Regions from separate parts of the Pseudoalteromonas sp. SR45-5 genome, predicted to be linked through region 3. Evidence: predicted binding sites of a transcription regulator. Region 3 holds the regulator's gene; each other region holds the start of a gene.
What was found. Region 3 encodes ArgR, which controls arginine synthesis, uptake and breakdown. Its sites were predicted from a motif close to ANTGAATANNTATTCANT; they were not measured.
Positions count from the first base shown of each region.

Region 1: H5072_RS07860 (aspartate aminotransferase family protein) is a predicted target of ArgR. The motif match lies at 1,889-1,906, and genes of this name have one in related genera.
Region 2: H5072_RS14690 (OadG family protein) is a predicted target of ArgR. The motif match lies at 1,371-1,388, and genes of this name have one in related genera.

Region 1 is NZ_JACJDN010000152.1:1,656-5,121, reverse strand. Features, by position in the region: gene astA (arginine N-succinyltransferase) at 1-362, opposite strand, end outside; gene H5072_RS07860 (aspartate aminotransferase family protein) at 448-1,653, opposite strand; gene H5072_RS07855 (HDOD domain-containing protein) at 2,033-3,193, opposite strand; gene H5072_RS07850 (aminodeoxychorismate/anthranilate synthase component II) at 3,237-3,466, opposite strand, start outside.
Region 2 is NZ_JACJDN010000434.1:60-3,525, reverse strand. Features, by position in the region: partial or broken gene H5072_RS14705 (YcxB family protein) at 1-357, opposite strand, end outside; gene H5072_RS14700 (hypothetical protein) at 491-682, opposite strand; gene H5072_RS14695 (DUF1328 domain-containing protein) at 741-914, opposite strand; gene H5072_RS14690 (OadG family protein) at 1,433-1,678, shown strand; gene oadA (sodium-extruding oxaloacetate decarboxylase subunit alpha) at 1,690-3,466, shown strand, end outside.
Region 3 is NZ_JACJDN010000286.1:20-4,738, forward strand. Features, by position in the region: gene mdh (malate dehydrogenase) at 76-1,008, opposite strand; gene argR (transcriptional regulator ArgR) at 1,234-1,701, shown strand; gene H5072_RS11555 (Dyp-type peroxidase) at 1,709-2,608, opposite strand; gene H5072_RS11560 (ABC transporter ATP-binding protein) at 2,657-3,706, opposite strand; partial or broken gene H5072_RS11565 (iron ABC transporter permease) at 3,707-4,719, opposite strand, start outside.

The sequences.
Region 1 (3,466 bases), on a different contig from region 3:
GTAGCGCCTGTGTAGTCGTTACATAGCGTTAAAATATCAACCGCTTTGTATACGTTTAATGTGCGCGAAGAGTGAATCACTTTACTTAAGTGATAATGATAAAATGCATCATCAAGCCCTACCGCAGCTTCAATTGCAGACGTACCTACAACATCACCGGTTTCGCTATCTTCAAGAACAAACAGGTAGCCTTCGTCACCGGGTTGTGACGTTTGCTTAGCAAATGAACTTACAGAATGGTCTATTTTCTTTTGCAATAGTTCTTCGTTTAATGGCAAAGACGTAAAACCATGCCCAGATTCGTGGGCAATTTTCAGTAATGCTGAGTAATCATTTTGCTGGATTGGGCGAAGGATCATCATGAGTCCGCTTGCTCCCTTATAAATAACGGTAAATAGGAATTGCAGGGCAAGCGGTGCTTGCCCTTAATTGGTTGGCTTAAGTCGCTTATGCGTTTACTACGCTTGCTACTGCTTTTTCAAAGCGTGCCATACCTTCGCGAATGTCCGCTTCAGGAATTACTAAAGATGGAGTGAAACGTATTACGTCTGCACCGGCAACTAGTGACATAAGGCCTTGCTCAGTACCTGCCACTAAAAACTCTTTTGCACGACCTTTGTATTGCTCGTTCACTACTGCACCAATTAATAAACCTTGGCCACGGATTTCGCTAAATACGTTGTATTTTTCGTTAACCGCGCTAAGTAGTTCATTAAATAATGCTGCTTTTTCTTTTACGCCAGCCAGTACGTCTGGGGTATTTACTGTATCAAATGCCGCTTCTGCAACAGCACAGGCAAGCGGGTTACCGCCATAAGTAGAACCATGTGTGCCTACTTTAAGGTGCTGTGCAATTTCAGTTGTTGTGATCATAGCGCCAATAGGAAAACCGCCGCCAAGTGCTTTAGCCGAAGTTAAAATATCAGGTACTACGTTTAAGCCTTGGTATGCATATAAATCGCCAGTACGACCAACACCTGTTTGAACTTCATCAAAAATAAGCAGTGCGTTATGTTTAGTACATAAATCGCGAACGCCTTGAGCAAACTCATCAGTTGGTGAAACAATACCGCCTTCACCTTGAAGAGGTTCCATCATTACGGCACATGTTTTATCGCTGATAAGTGCATCAAATGCAGCAAGGTCATTGTAATCACAATGTACAATGTCGCCAGGCTTAGGACCAAAACCATCTGAATATGCAGCTTGGCCGCCAACAGTTACGGTAAAGAATGTACGACCGTGGAAACCTTTGTTGAACGCGATGATTTGTGATTTTTCTGCGCCAAACTTATCAAGTGCAAAACGACGCGCTAATTTAAGCGCGGCTTCGTTTGCTTCTGCGCCAGAGTTGGCAAAGTAAACTTTTTCAGCAAATGTCGCATCAACCATTTTTTTAGCTAGGCGAAGTGCCGGCTCATTGGTCATTACGTTAGATAGATGCCAGATTTTTTCGCCTTGCTCTTTTAATGCGCCTACTAATGCAGGGTGGCAATGGCCAAGACAGTTAACTGCAATACCACCAGCAAAGTCGATAAACTCTCGACCTTGTTGATCCCATACGCGAGAGCCTTCGCCTCGAACAGGAATTACGCTTGAAGGTGCGTAGTTAGGAACCATTACGTGATCAAATAATTCGCGATTGACTGTCATTTTATTTCCTCTTAATTGTGAGCAACACAAAACATCAAAATAGGTGTTTGGTTAATATTTGTAACCAACTTTATAGGCAAGATCAGTAACCTGATAATTGCGCAAAATTGCTTTGTGGTTCAATTTTCAGACGCACATTATTTCAGAATTACTGATATCTGTCTCGTTAAAAACTTTCATGTATCCCTTGAAAATAAAGGGCTAAAGATATTATTTCATAGATAGTGAATAACTATTTGCATAGCTATTTATGCTTATTTTTAGGCAACTAACCGCATGAGTACAGAGGCGCACACGCTTTAATCGGCAAATATGTAATATAACAATAAGATGAAAATGAATGGTTAGTCGCAAAAAAATTAACAAAAAATTCAGATTTTTAGTCAATTTGAATAGCTAAATTGGTAAAATTACTCGATTGGAGGGTTTTTAGTTCCGTTTTAGTGAACTTAAAGTGCGAAAACCAGCTTAGAGCTTCATCAGGTTCAATAAGTTGATGTTCTTTTAAATTAAGATATTGAGAATAGCACCGTGCCTTTAGCATTACTTCTGTTAATGGCAGTAATGTATCGCCCTTATCTACCCCATTTACTAGCTGCTGCATTACCCCTTTAAACGGTAAATATTTAAAAGCCATTTTGTCTATTACCTTAGCGCTTACTTCTATCGATTTATTGCTAAGTAGAGTAGTTAAAAATAGCGGGTCGGGCTGAAGCTCTAATAATGCGGTGTGTAAATCTTTTTGGTTTTCATTTCGGGCTAGCTGTACTTTACGTTGCCATATTTGCTCAAACGTTTTTAAGTACAAGCGCACTAATGCAATTCGCCCTACATCTAAAAGCATACCAAGGGTAAATGCATGAACGTCATTTACATTATTAATTTGTGCAATTTTTTGCGCTGCAATCGCGTTTGCCATCGCGCTGTCGCGTAGCCGGCGTTTTAATAACGAAAATGGTTCGGTGCTATGTGGCATCCAATGGCGGGCAGCAAATGTAGGAATAACTAGCTGTAAGTTATCAAGGCCAATATAACGAAGGGCGAGCGATGGCTTATCTACTTTTACAGACGTGTTTTTACTACGTTGATTACGATAGTAAGGTAAATTAACGAGCGTTACTAACTCCCTACCCAACCAGCTTATATCATTAACCAATGGCTCTAAACGCCCTACCGACGCTGACTTTACCGCTAATATATCGAGTATATTGGCAATGCCATCTTCAATACCTATGGTGCTATGAATTACGCCATCTATATCTTCGAGCTGCTTATATATAGCTGTTTCAATTGTTTTGTGCAGTTGCTCACTGGCTTGAGCGCGGTACTTATGATGTGCAGTACTGCTTTGCTGGCGTTTATTCTGTGCGGCCACTTCAACCTGAAGCAAGGTACGCTGCTTCATGGGTTCGCCGTAATCTATATCTAATGTATGAATGAAACCAATTTGCTGATGCGCAAAGCTATGCCCAAGCAATAAGTCATGAGCTCGTTGGCTTAGTATTTTGGCAGTACGCTGCTGGGCTACAAGTTCAGTCATGACATCCATTAATAAAGTATAAAATGCTATGTGTATTATAACATTAGAAGCGAGTTAAAAAGTTATCAAGCAGTTCTAAGCCTTGAGCAGTTAAAATAGCTTCGGGATGAAACTGCACACCTTCGATAGCAAGTTCATTGTGTAACAACCCCATAATTTCGTCAAACTCGCCTTGCTCAGTTTGAGTCCATGCGGTTACTTCAAGCTCTTTAGGCAGAGTTTGCGCTTTAACCACTAAAGAATGATAACGACATACCGTTAACGGATTAGCTA
Region 2 (3,466 bases), on a different contig from region 3:
TATTACTTCGCTTATATTTTGCCATTCTAATTGATAGCTTTTGTAATGATTAGCAGATTTAATACCTTCTTCATCAAAGGTAAGTGTTACCTCAGAGCCTGATGCTCTGCTGAGCATTTGTCTGGTTACCCACCATGGTCTGCGATAGTAAAAAGCGACGCACTCGAGTACCGCTAACATGATCATAAACGATCCTAAGTAATGATCGTCTAAAACATAAATGCCAAATAGACCAAGCGCAACTAACAACACAAGTAAAAAGTATTTAGGTTTTGCACGCTTACTATAAGGGAGTGACTCATCAAAACACTCGTAAAAGTAGGGTTTATCTAATGTGTAGGTGGTTGTGAATGCCATTTTGCCTTGCTTTAAATATCGTTTTTTTTATTTTAACAAGCTAACTGCTAAATGAGCAGCTTTATAGTCAGTGATTTTATTACTGGCACAAAAAAACGGCTCGAAAGCCGTTTTTTTAGCGGTACAAGAAGAATTAACAGTTAGTTTCTTCAGCGTTCACGCCTTCTTTAACATTTTCACATGCATCTTCAACAGAGTTTTGCACATCAGTTACTGCTTCGTCGATACGTTCGCCAGCATCTTCTGCATGGTTGTCTTCACAACCCATCATGAAAAAACCTGCAAATACTGCGATTAGTGCTGCTTTTAAAGTTGTAGAGTTCATAGTGTAATTCCTTGTAAGTATTAATTAAATTTTAGTGTTTGTTAGATGAATGCTTTATCTACCTGGGTGATTTACCACGTAGTGCACCTGAAACTAATGAAATCACTAAAAGTACTAAAAAGATAAAAAATATAATTTTTGCTATACCAGCTGCGGCACCTGCGATGCCACCAAAACCTAACACTGCAGCGATTAAAGCAATAACTAAAAATGTAATTGTCCAGCGTAACATTGTTTTCTCCTTGGTTATCAAATTTGCTCATAATAACTAATGCCAGTTATATGCCAAAATTTATTTGGCATAAATATCAATTAGTTATGGGTTTTTGCTGTTATTCTAGCTATTAGTTGGTTAGTAACTTTTACGCTTTGTTATGTAAGTTATTCACACTGTTGCAAATAACTGCTAAATGTTCACTAAATAAACTTATTTTGGTAAGACCAATTAACAATTGGTGTGTGGCTTTGCATTTTATATTAAGAATTAGTGTTTATTTTACTTAGCTTGATAGTTAATTAACAACTTCCATATAACTATTAGCTATAGTCGTTATTTCTTGTATGTATTGTAGAGCGCGTGATTGCTGAGTTATGGCATGTAAATTAATTGAGTGTTATGTTATTTATTGTTTAATTGGTTTTACCAATTTACAAGATGTAGACAAAGCGATTAGTTTTGTTATTATCCAGTGAATAAATATTTAATTAAATCGATTTTTTATTTTCGATATGGGTTTCAAGGGGAGAAAAATGGATATAGGTGCTCTACTCACAACGGCTGGTAACTTAATGCTTACTGGCATGGTTGGGGTGTTTGTATTTCTGTCGATATTAATTGGTGCAGTAACGCTTATGTCTAATTTGGTGACGCGCTTTAGCGAACCTGACGTGGCGACACCAGTTAAATCACCATCTTTTAAATCTCAAGGTGTGCCTAATGAGCACATCGCTGCTATTAGTGCTGCCATTGCTCAGTACAAATCAAATAATAAATAAGGGGCACACACATGGCTAAATTAAAATTAACAGAATTGGTATTACGCGATGCTCACCAATCATTATTAGCAACGCGTATGCGCCTAGACGATATGCTACCGATTGCTAGCAAATTAGACGATGCGGGTTATTGGTCTATTGAATCGTGGGGCGGTGCTACATTTGACTCGTGTATTCGTTATTTAGGCGAAGATCCTTGGGAGCGTATTCGTGCACTTAAAAAAGCGATGCCTAATACTAAACAGCAAATGCTATTACGCGGTCAAAACTTATTAGGTTACCGCCATTACGCTGATGACGTAGTTGAAAAGTTTGTAGAACGTGCACATAAAAATGGCGTTGATGTATTTCGTATATTTGATGCAATGAACGATGTACGTAACCTAGAAACAGCTATTAAAGCGGCTGTAAAAGTAGGCGCTCACGCTCAAGGTACTATTTCGTACACAGTTAGCCCAGTTCATACACTTGATATGTGGCTAACTCTTGCAAAGCAGCTTGAAGATATGGGTTGTCACTCAATTTGTATTAAAGATATGGCGGGTTTATTAAAGCCGTACGATGCTGAAAAACTAATTAAAGCACTTAAAGAAACTGTATCTATTCCAATTGCTATGCAGTGCCACGCTACAACAGGTTTAAGTACTGCTACTTACCAAAAAGCAATTGATGCTGGTATTGATATGCTCGATACCGCTATTTCATCAATGAGTATGACTTATGGACATTCCGCAACTGAAACTATTGTATCGATAGTTGAAGGGACTGAGCGTGATACTGAGCTTGATTTAAACCACCTAGAAGAAATTGCTGCTTACTTTAGAGATGTACGTAAAAAATATGCGGCATTTGAAGGTAGCTTAAAAGGGGTTGATGGGCGCATTTTATTAGCTCAAGTACCTGGTGGCATGCTTACAAACATGGAAAACCAACTTAAAGAGCAAGGCGCAGCCGATAAGCTTAATGAGGTTTTACTTGAGATCCCACGTGTACGTGAAGATCTTGGCTTTTTACCTTTAGTAACACCAACGTCGCAAATTGTTGGCACTCAAGCGGTACTTAATGTGCTAACGGGTGAGCGTTATAAAACAATTACTAAAGAAACTGCTGGCGTATTAAAAGGTGAATATGGCTTAACACCAGCACCAATGAATAAAGAGCTACAAGAGCGCGTGCTTGATGGAGCGGAAGTTATTACTTGTCGCCCTGCTGATAACATTGCACCTGAGCTTGCAACGCTTGAAGCTGAGTTATTAAAAGAAGCACAAGAGCAAGGTTTAACACTTGCTGATGATCAAATTGATGACGTATTAACTTATGCATTATTTCCACAAGTTGGTTTGAAGTTTATTAAAAACCGCGACAACCCAGATGCATTTGAGCCAGTACCTTCTGTTGAAGATAAAAGCAGTAAAGCACCTTCTAAATCAGTTTCAAATAATAACAAAGTGAAGGCTGAGCAATACAGCGTAAAAGTAGATGGTAAAGTTTATGACGTAGTCGTAGCGCAAGGTGGTGAACTTAAAGAAGTAACATTAAAAGACTCTGAGCACATTCCTCAATCTGCTTCGGTTGCATCAGGTGAAACACTTAACGCGCCTCTAGCCGGTAATATTTTTAAGATTAAGGTAAAAGCTGGGCAAGTTGTTAACGAAGGCGATGTAGTGATTATTATGGAAGCCATGAAAATGGAAACTGAAATACGCGCTACGCATACCGGAACAATTGCTGAAGTGTTAGTTAGTGAAGGCGATGCTGTAACTACCGGCGACGCTATGATTGCATTAG
Region 3 (4,719 bases):
CTTGCTAACGAGCTATTTATCCATCGTAATAACTGCTCATTTATTTAATGCAATTGGTATCGCTCAAACTGGCTATTACGCCATGAAATCAACACCTTCTTTGATGTCTTTTTTCAGAGTTTCAAGCATGTCATTTTTTGCTTTTGTTTCAAATGCGCTTAGTTCGCCGTAAGAAAGAATTTCTTCTACGCCGTTTTTACCTAAACGTACTGGATGTGCAAAGTACTCTGCATCGCCATTTTCAACAGCAACGTAAGCGTAATCTACAACTTCTTCACCTTGTAGGCCTTTAACTAAAGACATACAAAAACGAGCTGCAGCAGCACCCATAGATAGCGTAGCTGAACCACCGCCTGCTTTAGCATTTACAACTTCAGTACCCGCATTTTGGATACGTGGAGTAAGTGCAGCAACTTCTTCATCAGTGAAAGAAACACCTTCAACTTGAGAAAGTAGAGGCAGAATAGTTGTGCCTGAGTGACCACCAATTACTGGTACTTTTACAGTTGCTACGTCTACGCCTTTAAGTTCAGCAACAAATGCTTCTGAACGAATAACGTCAAGCGTAGTAATACCGAATACGCGTTTAGCGTCGTAAGTACCTGCTTTTTTGAATACTTCAGCAACAATTGGAACTGTGCCATTTACTGGGTTAGTAATAATACCTACTAACGCTTTAGGACAGCTGGCAACAATGCCTTCTGCTAACGTTTTGATGATGCCAGCATTTACATTGAATAAATCAGCACGATCCATACCTGGTTTACGCGGCATACCCGCTGGGATAAGAACGATGTCAGAGCCTTCAAGCGCTTTATTTAAATCGTCTGCGCCAAAGCCTGCAACTTTAACATCTGTTGGGATGTGAGAAAGGTCAACCGCAACACCTGGTACTACTGGTGCAACATCATAAAGTGATAATTCAGAGCCAGCTGGTAAGCCTGTTTTTAATAATAAAGACAACGCTTGGCCGATACCGCCTGCAGCACCTAATACAGCAACTTTCATTGGAATTCTCCGTAATTTGAGGTAGGAAACATTTGTGGCTCTTAAGATAATGAAATTAGCGACTAAAAACAAATTTATCCTGTCTATTTCAAGTATATTTTCGACCATAGTCGTAAACTTATGTGATTTAACGCATCAAACTGGCAAGTTAACTAAACAACTGCTGCATAATTATTCATTTTTGTGTAGAATTTGCGGCATAAATAACAAAAACGAATAAAGACTATGCAACCACAAGATAAACAAGAAGCACTGGTAAAAGCATTTAAATCACTATTAAAAGAAGAAAATTTTGGCTCTCAAGGCGAAATAGTTGATGCGTTAAAAGATCAAGGTTTTGACAATATAAGTCAGAGTAAAGTTTCACGCATGTTAAGTAAATTTGGCGCTGTACGCACACGCAATGCCAAACAAGAAATGGTTTACTGCTTACCTGCTGAAATGGGTGTACCTACGGCTAAAAGCCCATTACGCCAATTAGTAATCGACATTATGCACAACGAAATGATGATCATCATTCGTACCAGCCCAGGTGCTGCTCAGCTTATTGCACGTTTATTAGATTCATTAGGTAAAGCAGATGGCGTACTAGGAACTATTGCCGGCGATGACACTATTTTTATCGCTCCTGCTAAAATATCTGAAATAGATGTAACACTTGAACGTGTTCGCATTTTATTTGATACGGTTTAATAGCAAATTAAATTTGTTTTAAAAACCCTATTGAAGGTGCAAAGAAAGCAGAGCCCATATCGGCTTGAGTAAAATCAAGCCAGTGGTCGTAGCAATCCCCTTCCCCTAAACGACTATTAAGTACTTTTTCAAATGCGGTGCCCGTACAAGCGCATGTAATTGATAACATTCCCTGCTCATACACGTCGCCATAAGGCATGCTTTGATTTAATAGTAGCGGTTGTCCCTCTTCGTCTTTTAGCTCACTTCGCGAAGCATGGCTGGTTTCGATCGCTGGGGTAATTAGCGTGTTATCAAGACGCGTACGTCCCATTATTTGCTCTTGCTCACTCAATGATAAATGCTGCCACATAGTTAAATCATGTTTATAACGCTGAACATGAATATAACTCCCCTGATCTTCAAAGCTACCAGGGTTGCTGATTAAAGCCGTAGCGCGCTTTTTTCTTCCATGTGCGGTGTCGCCACCATAAATAAAACCGTTAAAATCACGACCATCTAAAAAGCGAAAATTCCGAATTTGCTCCACCAGCTCTACATCGGGGGCAAATAATTTTAAAATTTGCAGCGCAAATAAATGGTTAACATCTTCACGGTCAGAGCGAATTTGTACAAATAAATCACACGGTTGTACGCTCATTTGGTGATCGCTATGGGTTATATTGGGAAAGCTCTGTAATTCGCTTGGAATGTATTCAGGGAGGATATGCGGCCAGTATTGCGCACCAATAGCAACCATACAAGAGAGCATTGATTCTGAAAATTGATCGCTAAACTCTTCTTCTATAGCGCTTACTTGTTTTAACTTTGCGCGAAGTGATTCGTCTTGACCATCAAACACATTAAAAAATAAGTGCAAACCGTGTAAGTTTGCTTCAGCACAAATCCCTGATTGCGCTTGCGCCATTGTTATTCCTTAGTTTTACAGATAAAAACACAGCGAATAACAAATTAATTACGATTCGAAAAAATTCACCGTGTGAGGTTTTATTTTTATTATAACCTGATCATTATTTTCAAATGACTGGCCATATTGTGCAGCAACTTCAATTTCTTGTTCATCAATAACAAGCGAATAAACATACGCCGAACCAATAAAGCGACGACTTATGATTGTAGCTCGCTTGCTGAATTTGTCACTTTGGTTATCTGCCACTAATTCTATTTGATGAGGGCGCACATATATAAGCCCTGCACTTACATTATGCTTACTCTCAACATAAGATTCGACTAAACCAAATGGTGTTTTATATTCAGTTGCGGTTAACACTTCTGCGCTTAAGTATATGCCCTGACCCAGAAACTCTGCAACCTCCTTTGAACATGGAGCTGCAAAAAGCTGCTCAGGCGTGCCTTGTTGCTCAATTTTACCGCGATGCATAATGGCCAGTGTATCTGAAAAGGCAAATGCCTCTTCTTTTGAATGTGTAACAAATACAGCAGATACTTGAGTTGCCTTAATAATTCGACGTATATCAGCAATTAATTCAAAGCGTACTTGTGTGTCGATGTTTGAAAAAGGCTCATCAAGGAGTAATAAACTAGGTTTATAAGCTAATGCACGAGCGATAGCGACGCGTTGCTGTTGGCCACCCGATAACTGGTGTGGAAACCTGTCAGCACAGCCAATTAAATGTACAAGCTTAAGCATTTCATCAACGCGTTGCTGCTTTTGAGCTTTGCTCATATTACTAAGCCCGAATGCAATATTATTTGCCACCGTTAAATGCGGAAACAACGCATAATCTTGAAACATCATGCCGATGTTACGATGCTCAGGTGAGACAAAAGATTGCTCATCACTCACTAATTTACCGTCTATAAAAATAGACCCTTGCTTGGCTTCAATTAAACCTGCAATCGCCTTTAATGTGGTTGTTTTGCCGCATCCACTCGCCCCGAGTAGACAAACAATTTCATCTTTACCCACTGTTAAATCTAAATCGTGAATAACCTTTGTGCCGTTATAGTGATAGCTCACGCCTTGTAAAATTAAACTACTCATTTAACTACGCTGCTCCATAGAACGATTAATAAAATACAAAGGAATAAACCCAACGATAACAATAAATAATGCAGATATTGAAGCAAGCTCTAATTGCTCGTCGCTCACATACTGAAATACATGAGTAGCTAAGCTTTCAAAATTAAACGGTCTGAGCAATAGCGCAGCTGGCAACTCTTTCATACACTCAATAAATACCAATAAGGCAGCAGTGAGCAATCCTCTTCGCAGTAAAGGTAGGTGCACTAAACGCAGCGTTTGCCCTTGGCTTTTACCCATTGATTGGCTTGCCATATCAAGTGATGGACTAATACGTAAAAAACTCGACTCAATTGCTCCATGTGCAATGGCGTAAAACCTAACAATATAAGCAATAATAATAGTAAGAATGCTACCTGTAAGCAGTAAGCCAATGTCTAAGTTATACGGCTCGAGTGCTGTGTTAATAGTGTTCTCTAATAATGTAAGGGGTAACAAAACCGCAATAGCGAGTACAGTTCCTGGCAACGCATAACCTGTGCTTGCTAAACGACCAGGAATAAGCGGATACGCTTGCTTTGCAACACGCTGATAAAAAACCACAAAAACACTCAATGTAATGGTTATAACACTTACAACCCCTGCCACTTTTAAACTTTGCCAAGCGTAACTAAAAAACTCAACATCCCATGCTTTATCAAAGTAGGTAATGGCGTAATTTATAAGTACTGCAATAGGAATTACAAAAGCGATAAGTAAAATAAAGCTACAAAATGCCGTTGCGAGCCAAGCAGACTTTCCTTTTAATACATAGAGAGATTCGCTATTTACACTTGATTGTCGCTCAAATACCGCTTGGTTTCGGCGACTAAAACGCTCTGCCATTAATGCTAAAAATAACAGCAGTAACATCACACCCGATATTTTAGCGGCCGCTGTAAGTGAGTAATAACCAAACCACGTATCGTATACGGCGGTTGTTAATGTACTTACGGCAAAATAACTCACTGTTGCAAAGTCGGCCATGGTTTCCA